DNA from 2 places in the Streptomyces sp. NPDC048664 genome. Region 2 is predicted to be linked to the other one. Evidence: riboswitches for the same ligand, from Rfam matches in the RefSeq annotation. Region 2 holds a riboswitch; the other holds the start of a gene.
The links. A riboswitch is a leader RNA that binds a small molecule or an ion and turns the genes downstream of it on or off. The one in region 2 is predicted to bind S-adenosylmethionine.
Positions count from the first base shown of each region.

Region 1: linked by a shared signal. The riboswitch ahead of thrC (threonine synthase) and the one ahead of AB0C59_RS23435 (aminotransferase class V-fold PLP-dependent enzyme) in region 2 are both predicted to bind S-adenosylmethionine.

Region 1 covers NZ_JBEZHK010000016.1:17,914-24,500, forward strand. The annotation lists gene otsB (trehalose-phosphatase) at 1-15, shown strand, start outside; gene AB0C59_RS18780 (trehalose-6-phosphate synthase) at 17-1,447, opposite strand; gene AB0C59_RS18785 (glucosyl-3-phosphoglycerate synthase) at 1,543-2,496, opposite strand; SAM riboswitch class I at 2,636-2,791, shown strand; gene thrC (threonine synthase) at 2,810-4,102, shown strand; gene AB0C59_RS18795 (MoaD/ThiS family protein) at 4,157-4,432, shown strand; gene AB0C59_RS18800 (cold-shock protein) at 4,865-5,068, shown strand; gene groL (chaperonin GroEL) at 5,427-6,587, shown strand, end outside.
Region 2 covers NZ_JBEZHK010000022.1:113,461-120,047, forward strand. The annotation lists gene AB0C59_RS23415 (NYN domain-containing protein) at 1-453, opposite strand, end outside; gene AB0C59_RS23420 (hypothetical protein) at 488-727, opposite strand; gene AB0C59_RS23425 (rhomboid family intramembrane serine protease) at 872-1,627, shown strand; gene AB0C59_RS23430 (Lrp/AsnC ligand binding domain-containing protein) at 1,624-1,905, shown strand; gene AB0C59_RS23435 (aminotransferase class V-fold PLP-dependent enzyme) at 1,916-3,241, opposite strand; SAM riboswitch class IV at 3,417-3,533, opposite strand; gene trpD (anthranilate phosphoribosyltransferase) at 3,609-4,673, opposite strand; gene AB0C59_RS23445 (cytochrome bc complex cytochrome b subunit) at 4,823-6,484, opposite strand; gene AB0C59_RS23450 (Rieske 2Fe-2S domain-containing protein) at 6,481-6,587, opposite strand, start outside.

The sequences.
Region 1 (6,587 bases), on a different contig from region 2:
GACGCGCCCGGGTGACTCACCCCTCCAGCGCCGCCAGCTGATCCAGGAACCACCGGGCCGGGGGCAGCGCCGTGGCCTGCGCCGCCAGCCGCTTGGTACGGTCCGCGCGCTGCTGCGGCCCCATCGACAGGGCCTCGTGCAGCGCCCGGGCCGTACCGCCGATGTCGTACGGGTTCACGGTGAGCGCGTCGTCGCCCAGTTCCTCGTGCGCCCCCGCCTCCCGGGACAGCACCAGCGCACAGCCCTCGTCGGAGACCACCGGCACCTCCTTGGCGACCAGGTTCATCCCGTCCCGGATGGGGTTGACCAGGGCCACGTCCGCCAGCCGGTAGGCGGCCAGCGAGCGCGCGAAGTCGTCCTTCACATGCAGCACGACAGGGGTCCAGTCCGGTGTGCCGAAGCGGGAGTTGACCGCGTCGGCCACCCGCTGGACCTCGGCCGTGTAGTCGCGGTAGACGGCCAGGTCCTGGCGGGAGGGGTAGGCGAACGCGATGTGGCAGACGCGCTCGCGCCACTCGGGGCGGGTGTCGAGCAGCTCCTCGTACGCCAGCAGGCCCCGCACGATGTTCTTCGACAGCTCGGTGCGGTCCACCCGCACGATCGCCTTGCGGGCACTGCCGTCGGGGGCCGAGCCGATCTGCTCGCGCAGGGCCGCCATGCGCTCGTCCACGTCCGGCTCGTGCGCGCGCCGGCGCAGGAAGTCGGCGTCCGCCCCCAGCCCGTGCACCCCGATCCGGGTGCCCGCGGGGATGCCGGGGCCGAGGACGGCATGGCAGCAGTCCGTGAAGGCGTCCGCCCAGCGCCGGGTCAGGAACGCCGCCCGGTCCGCGCCCAGGATGCCGCCGAGCAGCTGCGCCGCGATGTCGTCGGGCAGCAGCCGGAAGTAGTCCGGCGGTGCCCACGGGGTGTGCGAGAAGTGGCCGATGCGCAGGTCGGGGCGCAGCCCGCGCAGCATCCGGGGCGCCAGGGCGAGGTGGTAGTCCTGGATCAGGACGGCCGCGCCCTGCGCCGCCTCCTGGGCCAGCGCCTCGGCGAACGCGCGGTTGTACGCCTCGTACGCCGCCCACTGGCGGCGGAACGCGGCGTCGAAGACCGGCTCCAGAGGGGTCTGGTAGAGCATGTGGTGCACGAACCACAGCACCGAGTTGGCGATGCCGTTGTAGGCGTCCGCGTACACGTCGGAGGCGATGTCGAGCATCCGCACCCGCTGACCGCCGGTGTCCTCCGGGTCGAGCGCCCCGCCCGTGCGCCGGACGGCCTCCCGGTCGCCGTCGCCGAGCGCCGCGCAGACCCAGACCGCGTCCGTGTCCGGGCCGATGGCCGACAGTCCGGAGACCAGTCCGCCCCCGCCGCGCCGGGCGGTGAGCCGCCCGGTGTCCTCCAGCGCGTACGAGAGCGGACCGCGGTTGGAGGCGACGAGCACGGACGCCGTTTGAGTGGGAGCCATGCCACGAAACCTAGCCCGCGCCGAAAACGCTCAAACGCGCGGCTCAGCCGTATGTGGTGCGGGATACGGACAGGGACCGCGGTGGGCGGGGCGGTTCAGGCCGCCCCGGCGCCGCGCCGCTCCACGTACTCCCTGATCTGCGCCATCGGTGGCCGCTCCTCCGTGTCCACCGTGTACGTCCGCGGCTCGAACCCGTCCTCGCCGCGCTCGAACTGGGTGAGGGCGGGCCGCACCAGATGCCCGCGGGCCAGCCTCAGCTGCGCGGTGCGGTAGATCGCGGCGGCCATCCGGCCCAGAGCCTGGCTGTCCTGGTGGCGGTGCCTGCGCACGCCGACGTCGACCTGGGCGAGGGCGTCCAGGCCCACCAGGTGCAGCGCGTCGACCAGGATGCCGAGCTCGACGCCGTAGCCGACCGGGAAGGGGAGCCGCTCCAGCAGGGAGCGGCGGGCCGCGTACTCGCCGCCGAGCGGCTGCACGAAGCCGGCCAGCCGGGGCCAGTGCAGGTTGAGCAGCGGCCGGGCCACCAGTTCGGTGACCCGCCCGCCCTGGCCCGCGACGTCGCCGAGCGGGCGGTCGTACATCGCCTTCACGAGATCCACCTCCGGGTCGGTGAGCAGCGGGCCCACGATCCCGGTGACGAAGTCGCAGGAGAACTCCCGCAGGTCCGCGTCGACGAAGCACACGATGTCGCCGCCGGTGACCAGCAGGGACCGCCACAGCACCTCTCCCTTGCCGGGCAGCGCCGGGACGCGGGGCAGGATCGCGTCGCGGTGCACCACGCGCGCGCCCGCCGCCGCGGCGACCTCGGCGGTACGGTCCGTGGAGCCCGAGTCGACCACGACGATCTCGTCGACCAGCGGGACCCGCTCCACGAGGTCGCGGCGCACGGCGGCGGCGATGGCACCGACCGTCGCCTCCTCGTTCAGCGCGGGCAGCACGACGGAGACCGACTGCCCGGTCCGCTCCTTGGCGGCGAGGACCTGGTCGAGCGGGCGATCGGCCACGGACCAGGATCGGGTGGCCAGCCAGCGCTCGACTTCTTCCAGCACGGTCGGCGGCTCCTCGTGGTGTCTCATGGTGTCTCGCGTTTCGGACGGCTGTCTCGCCCGTCGTGGCCTTCGGTTACAGTCTTGAACAACGCCGACGACCCTCGCACATCCTGGGCCGGAAGCGTCCACAACCGAACAGAGCTCATCCAGAGGGGCAGAGGGAACGGCCCGATGAAGCCCCGGCAACCCTCCAGCCGATTCTCGTCTTCGCGGCTCAGCGCACGCGGCGAGGCTCCCGGCTAGGGAAGGTGCCAAATCCGTCTCACGGCGAGGTGCGCCGTGAGGAAGATGAGGAGAAAGGGCCTCGCCTCACATGGCTGCGCAGACTGTAGCGAACGTCGCACACCCCACCACCGACTCCGTCGACCTCGGCCCCGCCACGGCCCTGTCCTGCCGCGAGTGCGGCCACCGGGTGCCGCTCGGACCCGTCTTCGCCTGCGAGGAGTGCTTCGGGCCGCTGGAGATCGCCTACGACTTCTCCGGCTACGACCCCGAGGAACTGCGCAAGCGGATCGAGGCGGGCCCCGCGAACATCTGGCGCTACGCCCCGCTGCTGCCCGTCCCGGCCGACGTCGCCGGCAAGCCGAACCTGAACCCGGGCTGGACCGCGCTCGTCAAGGCCGACAACCTCGCCCGCGAGCTGGGGGTGACCGGCGGACTGTGGGTGAAGGACGACTCCGGCAACCCGACGCACTCCTTCAAGGACCGCGTGGTCGCACAGGCGCTGGAGGCGGCGCGCGCCTTCGGCTTCACCACCCTGTCCTGCTCCTCCACCGGCAACCTCGCGGGCGCGGTCGGCGCCGCGGCGGCCCGCGCCGGGTTCCGCTCCTGTGTGTTCATCCCGCACGACCTGGAGCAGGGCAAGGTCGTCATGGCCGCGGTGTACGGCGGTGAGCTCGTCGGCATCGAGGGCAACTACGACGACGTGAACCGCTTCTGCTCCGAGCTGATCGGCGACACGGCGGGCGAGGGCTGGGGCTTCGTCAACGTCAACCTGCGCCCGTACTACGCGGAGGGCTCCAAGACCCTGGCGTACGAGATCGCCGAGCAGCTCGGCTGGCGGCTGCCGGACCAGATCGTGGTGCCGATCGCCTCCGGCTCGCAGCTGACGAAGATCGACAAGGGGCTGCGGGAGCTGATCGCGCTCGGCCTGGTCGAGGACAGGCCGTACAGGATCTTCGGCGCGCAGGCCGAGGGCTGCTCGCCGGTGTCGGTCGCCTACAAGGCGGGGCACGACGTGGTCCGGCCGCAGAAGCCGGACACCATCGCCAAGTCGCTGGCGATCGGGAACCCGGCGGACGGCCCGTACGTGCTGGACATCGCCCGCCGCACCGGCGGCGCGGTGGAGGACGTGACCGACGCGCAGATCGTGGACGCCATCAAGCTGCTCGCCCGCACCGAGGGCATCTTCGCGGAGACGGCCGGCGGTGTGACGGTGGGGGTGACCCGCAAGCTGGTCGAGAACGGTGTGCTCGACCCCGCGAAGTCGACGGTCGTCCTCAACACCGGCGACGGCCTGAAGACCCTGGACGCGGTGGCGGGCACGGGGCTGACCGCCACGATCCGCCCGAACCTCGACTCCTTCCGCGAGGCCGGGCTCGCCTGAGCCGCCGCCCGCGCACCGCCCCCTCGCCGCCGTACCCCGACCGGAGGTCACCCCATGAGCGTCACCGTCCGCATCCCCACCATCCTGCGCGCCTACACCGACGGCCGGTCGGAGGTGGCCGCCGAGGGCGCGACCCTCGCCGAGGTCATCACCGACCTGGAGAAGAACCACACCGGCATCGCCGCCCGCGTCCTGGACGACCAGGGCAGGCTGCGCCGGTTCGTCAACGTGTACGTCAACGACGACGACGTCCGCTTCGAGCAGGGTCTTGAGACCGCCACTCCGGACGGGGCCGGCGTCTCCATCATTCCGGCGGTGGCAGGCGGCTGAATATTACCCTCGGTAACGCATGTAACCGAGAGTTCACAGAAATGCCTCCTCCGCGGAAGAAGTGGAGGAGGCAATTCTGTGTGGTTGAGCGCGATACAGTTGGGGTACGCGGTCGGGGTTTTCCCTATGGGGCACCCTGGCGTCGCGCTCCGCACCCGCCAAGAAGCAGCCAAACTGCGCGGTGTATTTGCGCCCTTCACCCCTTTCGCCCGGTCCGACTTGCCCGCAATGCGGATGAATTCTCCGCACATTTCCGATCGGCCATGCCCGGAATTCTCGTCCGATTGACCTGTTGCAGACGGCAGTTGGACAGATACATTCAGCCGCGGTCGACGCGTTCCGGCGCACGCCCCCAACCGTTTGGGGGGTGAGGTCTGACCCGGATCCGCGAAGTGCGGATCTGCGCAAGGGCCAGTAATAGGGGAGTTAGGCATGGCTCAGGGCACCGTCAAGTGGTTCAACGCGGAGAAGGGGTACGGCTTCATCGCGGTCGACGGTGGTGCGGATGTTTTCGTCCACTACAGCGCGATCCAGATGGACGGCTACCGCACCCTGGAGGAAGGCCAGCGGGTCGAGTTCGAGATCTCGCAGGGTCAGAAGGGGCCGCAGGCGGACATGGTCCGTCTGGCCGTTTGAGTTGCGCGCCGACCACTGAACTGATCGACGTGTCGAGGGGCTCGTATCCCGCAGGGGTACGAGCCCCTCGGTCTGTCCGGAGCGCGGGTGTCGCGGAGCGGCGCGCCGGAGCGTATGGGCAGGTCCGCCCGCGGTTCGCGCCCCTTGTTCACCTCCCGATCCCGGGGAGGCGCTTGCACTCGGCAGGGGCGAGTGCTAATCATTGGCGTTAGCACTCTGAAGGTGAGAGTGACAACGAAGGACCGGGTCGGTGAGGCCGCGGACCGGGTGGGGCAGGGAACCACCGGCCGAGGCCGTCCGTCGCGGGCGCGGGCGCGGTCCGAAGGAATCACCCCCAGTCCTGGAGGGACCACTTCACATGGCCAAGATCATCGCGTTCGACGAGGAGGCGCGGCGCGGCCTCGAGCGCGGCATGAACCAGCTCGCGGACGCCGTCAAGGTGACGCTCGGCCCCAAGGGTCGCAACGTCGTCCTCGAGAAGAAGTGGGGCGCCCCCACGATCACCAACGATGGTGTCTCCATCGCCAAGGAGATCGAGCTCGAGGACCCGTACGAGAAGATCGGCGCCGAGCTGGTCAAGGAAGTCGCCAAGAAGACGGACGACGTCGCCGGCGACGGTACGACCACCGCGACCGTTCTCGCCCAGGCGCTGGTCCGTGAGGGCCTGCGCAACGTGGCCGCCGGTGCCAACCCGATGGCCCTCAAGCGCGGTATCGAGAAGGCCGTCGAGGCCGTCTCCGCCGCCCTGCTGGAGCAGGCGAAGGATGTCGAGACCAAGGAGCAGATCGCTTCCACGGCCTCCATCTCCGCCGCCGACACCCAGATCGGCGAGCTGATCGCCGAGGCCATGGACAAGGTCGGCAAGGAAGGCGTCATCACCGTCGAGGAGTCGCAGACCTTCGGTCTCGAGCTCGAGCTCACCGAGGGCATGCGCTTCGACAAGGGCTACATCTCGGCGTACTTCGCCACCGACATGGAGCGTATGGAGGCCGTCCTCGACGACCCGTACATCCTGATCGCCAACCAGAAGATCTCCTCGGTCAAGGACCTGCTCCCGCTGCTGGAGAAGGTCATGCAGTCGGGCAAGCCGCTGCTGATCATCGCCGAGGACGTCGAGGGCGAGGCCCTGTCGACCCTGGTCGTCAACAAGATCCGTGGCACCTTCAAGTCCGTCGCCGTCAAGGCCCCGGGCTTCGGTGACCGCCGCAAGGCCATGCTCGGCGACATCGCCATCCTCACGGGCGGCGAGGTCATCTCCGAGGAGGTCGGCCTCAAGCTGGAGAACGCGGGCCTGGAGCTCCTGGGCCGCGCCCGCAAGGTCGTCATCACCAAGGACGAGACCACCATCGTCGACGGCTCCGGCTCCACCGACCAGGTCGCCGGTCGTGTGAACCAGATCCGTGCCGAGATCGAGAACAGCGACTCGGACTACGACCGCGAGAAGCTCCAGGAGCGTCTGGCGAAGCTGGCCGGCGGCGTGGCCGTCATCAAGGCCGGTGCCGCCACCGAGGTCGAGCTC
Region 2 (6,587 bases):
GTCCAGCTCCGCCCGGCTCTCGTCGTCGGCGCGTTCGGCGTCCGCGCGCTGGGCCTCCTCCCCCGCGGCGGTCACCAGCTTCACCCAGCCGACGGGGCGCAGCACATAGGCGGCGGCGGCCACGTCGAGCGGGTCCGCGGCCGGGGGCGGGGCTCCCGCGTCCAGGGCCTCGGTCAGCTCCGCCTGCGCCTCCCTGAGCTTCTCCGCGACGCGCTGGCGGAACAGGGTGTCGCTCTCCAGGGCCGCCGCCATGGCGTTGCCCGCGAACCTGGCCCGGCGGGTCGGGGTGAAACGGGCGTACTGCCGCAGCTGCGCGGGCAGTTCGCCGAGCGTCAGCGCGCCGAAGGCGTCGGACACGATCTGCACGACCTTGCGCCGGACGCCGTCGGGCAGCGGACGGTCGAGCACCTCAGCGGTGCCGTCGCCCGGCTCCCCGCCTGTGGTCTCCACCATCCGTCACCCCACCATTCGTGCGGGACCGCCTCCCTCAGGAGCCGGCGCCCGGCCTGTCCACGAGTTCCACCTGGTCCACCGCGTTGCACCAGCGGCAACGCACCGACTCGATGGTCTCACTGACCACCTCGCGTTCCTCCACCGTGGGCTCACCGGCCAGATCCAGGTGGACGTACTCCACGACCTTCGAGGAGCGGGTGACGTCGAAGCGGGTGAGGTTGCCGCACAGCATGCAGCGCCAGCGGGTCGTCTGCGTCGGCAGCGGAACCGTCATCGTGGCTGCTCTTCCTTCTTCCAGTCTCCGTGACGCGCCAGCTTCCCTGGAGCGTGTGGCTCGTAACCCTACGGCCTGCCGGGTACCCCCCGCCCGCCCGTCCTGCGCGGCGAGGCACTCTGTGCCGGTCGGTCCCCTTACGCCATGCTCTGTGCCATGATCGGCGTGATCAGGACCTGGAGCAGGACGGTCACCGGAGCCCTACGGGGGCATCCGGCGCCGGTGACGTACGGGCTGATCGCCCTGTGCTCCGCGATCTTCGTGCTGAGCCCGGTCTCCGGACTGAACGCGGTGCACGGCACCGGGGACGCGCTGCTGGAGGCGCAGCGGGCCTATTTCGCCCGCTGGGGCGTGGTGCCCGTGGAGCTGTTCACGGGGGCGCCGCGGGCCTCGCTCACCCCCGTGACGGCGCTGTTCGTGCACGGCAGCTGGGTGCATCTGCTGGGGAACATGCTCTTCCTCTACGTCTTCGGGGCGATGGTGGAGGAGCGGATGGGCCATCTGGAGTTCGCGCTGTTCTACCTGGGATGCGGGGCTCTGGCACTGCTCGGGTACGCGGCGGCCAACGCCTCGTCCGCGCAGACGCTGGTCGGGGCGTCCGGGGCGATCTCCGCGGTGCTCGGGGCGTTCCTCTTCCTCTTCCCCAAGGCCCGGGTGACCAGTCTCTTCCCGTTCCTCTTCTTCCTGCCGCTGCGGTTTCCCGCCTGGGTGGTGCTGCCGTTCTGGGTGAGCCTGCAGTGGGTGGCGGCGAACCGGGCGGCCGAGGGGCCGGGAGTGGCCTACCTCGCCCACCTCGTCGGGTTCGCTCTGGGGTTCGTCCACGCATGGGCGCGGTTCGGGCGGACGAGTAGGGTGAGGGCGCCAGCCCAGGCCGCCCCCGAGGGAGAACAGCAGCCGTGATCACCGCGATCGTGCTCATCAAGACCAGCGTGGACCGGATTCCCGAGATCGCGGAGTCGATCGCGGGGCTGGAGTCGGTGAGCGAGGTGTTCTCCGTGACGGGGACCTACGACCTCGTGGCGATGGTGCGGGTGAACGCGCACGACGACCTGGCGGACGTGATCCCCGGCCGGATCAGCAAGATCCCGGGCGTGCTGGGCACGGACACGCACGTGGCGTTCCGTACCTACTCCCAGCACGACCTGGAGGCGGCGTTCGCGATCGGCCTGGACAGCTAGTGCCGCGGCACTAGGACCTGTCGGACCCGGCCGGTGCGGCGGACGCGCACAGTTCCGCCGTGGCGCGCAGGAAGCGGGACACGTGCTCCTGCGGCGTGCCCGCGCCGAAGCTGACCCTGACCGCGGCCGTGCCCCCACCGCACTCGCCCTCGGCACCCAGCAGCACCCGCCCCAGGGGATGCGCGCAGAAGAGGCCGTCCCGCACCCCGATCCCGTACCGCGCGGACAGCGCCGTGGCGAAGTCGGAGCTGTCCCAGCCCTCCACCACGAACGAGATCACGCCCACCCGCGGAGCGTCCTCGCCGAAGAGGGACAGCACCCGCACCCCGGGCACGCCCGCCAGGCCCTCCCGCACCGTGCGCACCAGCTGCTGCTCCCGGGCGACCAGCGTCTCGAAACCCGCCTCGGTGAGGGCCCTGCACGCGGAGGCGATGGCGTAGGCGCCGATCACGTTCGGTGACCCGGCCTCGTGCCGCGCGGCGCTCTCGTGCCACTCCACCTCCACCGCCCCGTCCGCCCGCCGGGCCACCGTGCGGCTGGCGCCGCCGCCCGCGAGGTACGGGTCGGCCTGGCGCAGCCAGTCGGCGCGGCCGGCCAGGACGCCCGAGCCGAAGGGGGCGTACAGCTTGTGGCCGGAGAAGGCCACCCAGTCCACGTCGAGGTCGCGCACCGACACGGGGTGGTGCGGCGCCAGCTGGGCGGCGTCCAGGACGATCCGGGCACCGTGGGCGTGCGCGGCCCGGGCCAGCTCGGTCACGGGCCACAGCTCACCGGTGACGTTGGAGGCGCCGGTGACGCAGACCAGGGCCGGGCCGTCCCCGTCGCGGTCGGCGAGGGCGCGCTCCAGGGTGCGCACCGCCTGCTCCGGGCTGCGCGGCGCGTCCAGGACGGTGACCCGGGCGCCCCGCCACGGCAGCAGCGCGGCATGGTGCTCGGTCTCGAAGACGAAGACCTGGCAGCCGGCCGGGAGGGCGGCGGCGAGCAGGTTCAGGGAGTCCGTGGTCGACCGGGTGAAGATCACCTGGTCGGCGGGGCGGCAGCCGAGGAACTCCGCCACCGTCGTACGGGCGTTCTCGAACAGGTCGGTGGACAGCTGGGACAGGTGTCCGGCGCCGCGGTGGACGCTGCCGTAGTACGGCGCGTACGCCGCGACGTCGTCCCAGACCCGCTGGAGCGCCGGCGCGCTGGCGGCGTAGTCGAGCGCGGCGTAGGAGACCTCCCCGCCGGTGGCGAGCGGGACGGTGACGTCACGGCCGAGGACGGGCAGCGGGGCGCGGACGGACGCGGGGGCCGGGGCGGGGGCGGCGACGGGGGCGGCGACGGTGGAGACGGACATGGTGAACTCCTGGAGGAAGCACGGCGGAACCGCTGCGCGAGCACGGAGGGCTCAAGCGTGCGGAGAGTGAAGGGGTACGCGGAGGCGGGGCTCGACGCCCTAGCGCATTCGCTTGCTCACAGGAGGCTCCCTCGAACGACCAGGACCCCTGGTGCCCACTCAGGAGAGTGCGAGGGGTCCGCGCTTGTCGTAGACCTCGCTGCCTACGACCTGGTCCTCACCCGGGGCACCCCGCCACGGACGGAGGGTTGCCGGACAGCCGGCCGGGGCCGCATGGCTGTCGCTCATGACCTGGACAGGAACGTAACGGAGGTGGTCGCGGTCCCGCAACCCGTGTCCGGATCGCGGGACCGCGCCACGCCCGGGCTCACGCGTTGCTGGCGGCCACCCAGCGCTCCAGCGTCCGGCGGGCGGCGCCGGAGTCGATCGATTCCGCGGCCTGCTCCATGCCCGCCCTGATCCGGTCGGTGAGCGGGCCGTCGCCGGGCTCCAGCGCCACCAGGGCCGCCGCGGAGTTCAGCAGCACGGCGTCGCGGACCGGACCCGCCTCCCCGTCCAGGAGGCGCCGGGCGACGCCGGCGTTGTAGGCGGCGTCGGCGCCGCGCAGCGCCTCCACGGGCACGAGGTCCAGGCCGACGTCCCGCGGGTCGAAGACCTCCTCGGTGACCTTGCCGTCGCGCACCACCCACACCCGGGAGGTGGCCGTGGTCGTCAGCTCGTCCAGCCCGTCGTCGCCCCGGAACACCAGCGAGGAGTTGCCGCGCTCGGCGAAGACCCCGGCCACGATCGGCGCCATCCGGGCGTCCGCGACGCCGACCGCCTGCGCCTTCACCTTCGCCGGGTTGGTCAGGGGGCCGAGCACGTTGAACGTCGTACGGATGCCGAGCTGTCCGCGTGCCGCGGCCACGTGCCGCAGCGCGGGGTGGAACCGCACCGCGAAGCAGAAGGTGATCCCGGCCTCCTCGGCGACCTCGGCCACCCGCTTCCGCGTCAGCTCCAGATTGACCCCGAGCTTCTCCAGCACGTCCGAGGACCCGGACGCGGAGGACGCGGCGCGGTTGCCGTGCTTGACGACCTTGGCGCCGGTGCCGGCCACCACGATCGAGGACATCGTGGAGATGTTCACCGTCTTCGCGCCGTCGCCGCCCGTGCCGACGATGTCGACGGTCGCGCCGGGCACCTCGATGACGTTGGCGTGGTCGTACATCGCCCGGACGAGCCCGGTGATCTCCTGGACCGTCTCGCCCTTGGCCCGCAGAGCCACCACGAAGCCGGCGATCTGCGCGTCGGTGGCCTCGCCCCGCATGATGCGGTCCATCGCCCAGGCCGTGTCGTCCGCGCTCTGGTCGCGCCCCTCCAGCAGTCCGTTCAGCACCAGGGGCCAGGAACGGGCCGCCGCGGTGTCGCCTCCGGCGGGGGTCACAGCGCTCATCAGCCGCTCCTGGGTCGGCGTCCCCGGACACCGGGGACGCGGGGTGTCCAACACCTCCACCCTATCCAGCGCCGGACAGGGCGAAGGGCCCCGCCCGAGTACTCGCGTACCGGAGGGGGCCCTTCGACCGTGGCGTGGTGATACGGGGATCAGTGGTGGCCGTGGCCGCTCGTGATCTCCTTGTACTCCTCGACCGTCGGCTTGGGGATCTGGTTGGTGTCCCCGTAGTAGCCGGAGCTGAGCTTGGCGCGCAGCTTCTCGGTCGTCCGGACCTTCCGCTCGACGCCGTTCGCGTCGACCGTCGGGCCGATCTCGGCCGGCTTGTACTGCTCGTGCGCCGTGAGCGTGTGCAGCGACTCCTGGCTGAGCGGCTCGTGCACCTCGATGAACTCACCGTGCGGCAGCCGCTTGATGATGCCCGTCTCGCGGCCGTGCAGCACCTTGTCGCGGTCCCGGCGCTGCAGGCCCAGGCAGATCCGCTTGGTGGCGATGAACACGAGGACCGGCACCACGAAGAAGGCGACCCGGACGAACCAGGTGATCGCGTTGATCGACAGGTGGAAGTGCGTGGCCCAGATGTCGTTTCCGCCACCGAGGAGCATCACGAAGTACCAGGCGATCCACGCGGCACCGAACGCCGTGCGCGTCGGGGCGTTGCGCGGGCGGTCCAGGATGTGGTGCTCGCGCTTGTCCCCGGTGACCCAGGACTCGATGAACGGGTAGACGCCCATGACCACGAGGACCAGCGGGAAGATCATCAGCGGGATGAACACGCCCAGGACGAGCGTGTGGCCCCAGAGGTTGATCTCCCAGCCCGGCATCGTACGGATCAGGCCCTCGGAGAAGCCCATGTACCAGTCGGGCTGGGCGCCCGTGGACACCTGGTCCGGCCGGTAGGGGCCGAACACCCAGATCGGGTTGATCGTGGCGATCGCCGAGATGGCCGCGATGACACCGAAGACCAGGAAGAAGAAGCCTCCGGCCTTGGCCATGTAGACCGGCAGCAGCGGCATGCCGACGACGTTGTTGTTCGTCTTTCCGGGACCCGCGAACTGCGTGTGCTTGTGGTAGAAGACCAGGATCAGGTGGCCCACCATCAGGCCGAGCATGATGCCCGGCAGCAGCAGGATGTGGATCGAGTAGAAGCGGGCCACGAAGTCGCCACCCGGGAACTGGCCGCCGTACAGGAAGAACGACAGGTAGGTACCGACGATCGGCACCGACAGGATCGCGCCCTCCATGAAGCGGACACCGGTGCCGGAGAGCAGGTCGTCCGGGAGCGAGTAGCCGGTGAAGCCGGTGAACATGCCGAGGACGAACAGCAGGAAGCCGAACAGCCAGTTGATCTCACGCGGCTTGCGGAACGCGCCCGTGAAGAACACGCGCATCATGTGCACGAACATGCCGGCGAGGAAGATCAGCGCCGCCCAGTGGTGGATCTGCCGGATGAGCAGACCACCGCGCACCTCGAAGCTGAGGTGCATCGTGGAGTTGAAGGCCTCACTCATGCGCTGGCCCTGCAGCGGCACGTAACTGCCGTGGTACACCACCTCGTTCATCGAGGGGTGGAAGAACAGCGTCAGATACACACCCGTGAGGATGATGATGACGAAGCTGTACATGCACACTTCGCCCAACATGAACGACCAGTGGTCGGGGAAGATCTTGCGCATGTTCGACTTGGCCAGGGAGTAGATCCCCAGGCGTCCGTCGGCCCAGTCCGCGACGCGCTCGCCGGCCGGTGCCCGGCCGCGCGAGTCGCGCGACGCGCCCGCTGAGGACGCGTTCGAGTGGTTCGGTTCAGTGGTCATCCGCGCTCCCAGAAAGCAGGACCGACGGGCTCTTCGAAGTCGCCGAGCGCTTCGAGGTAACCGTCCGAGTTGACGCCGATGCGCAGCTGCGGCAGGGCGTGAC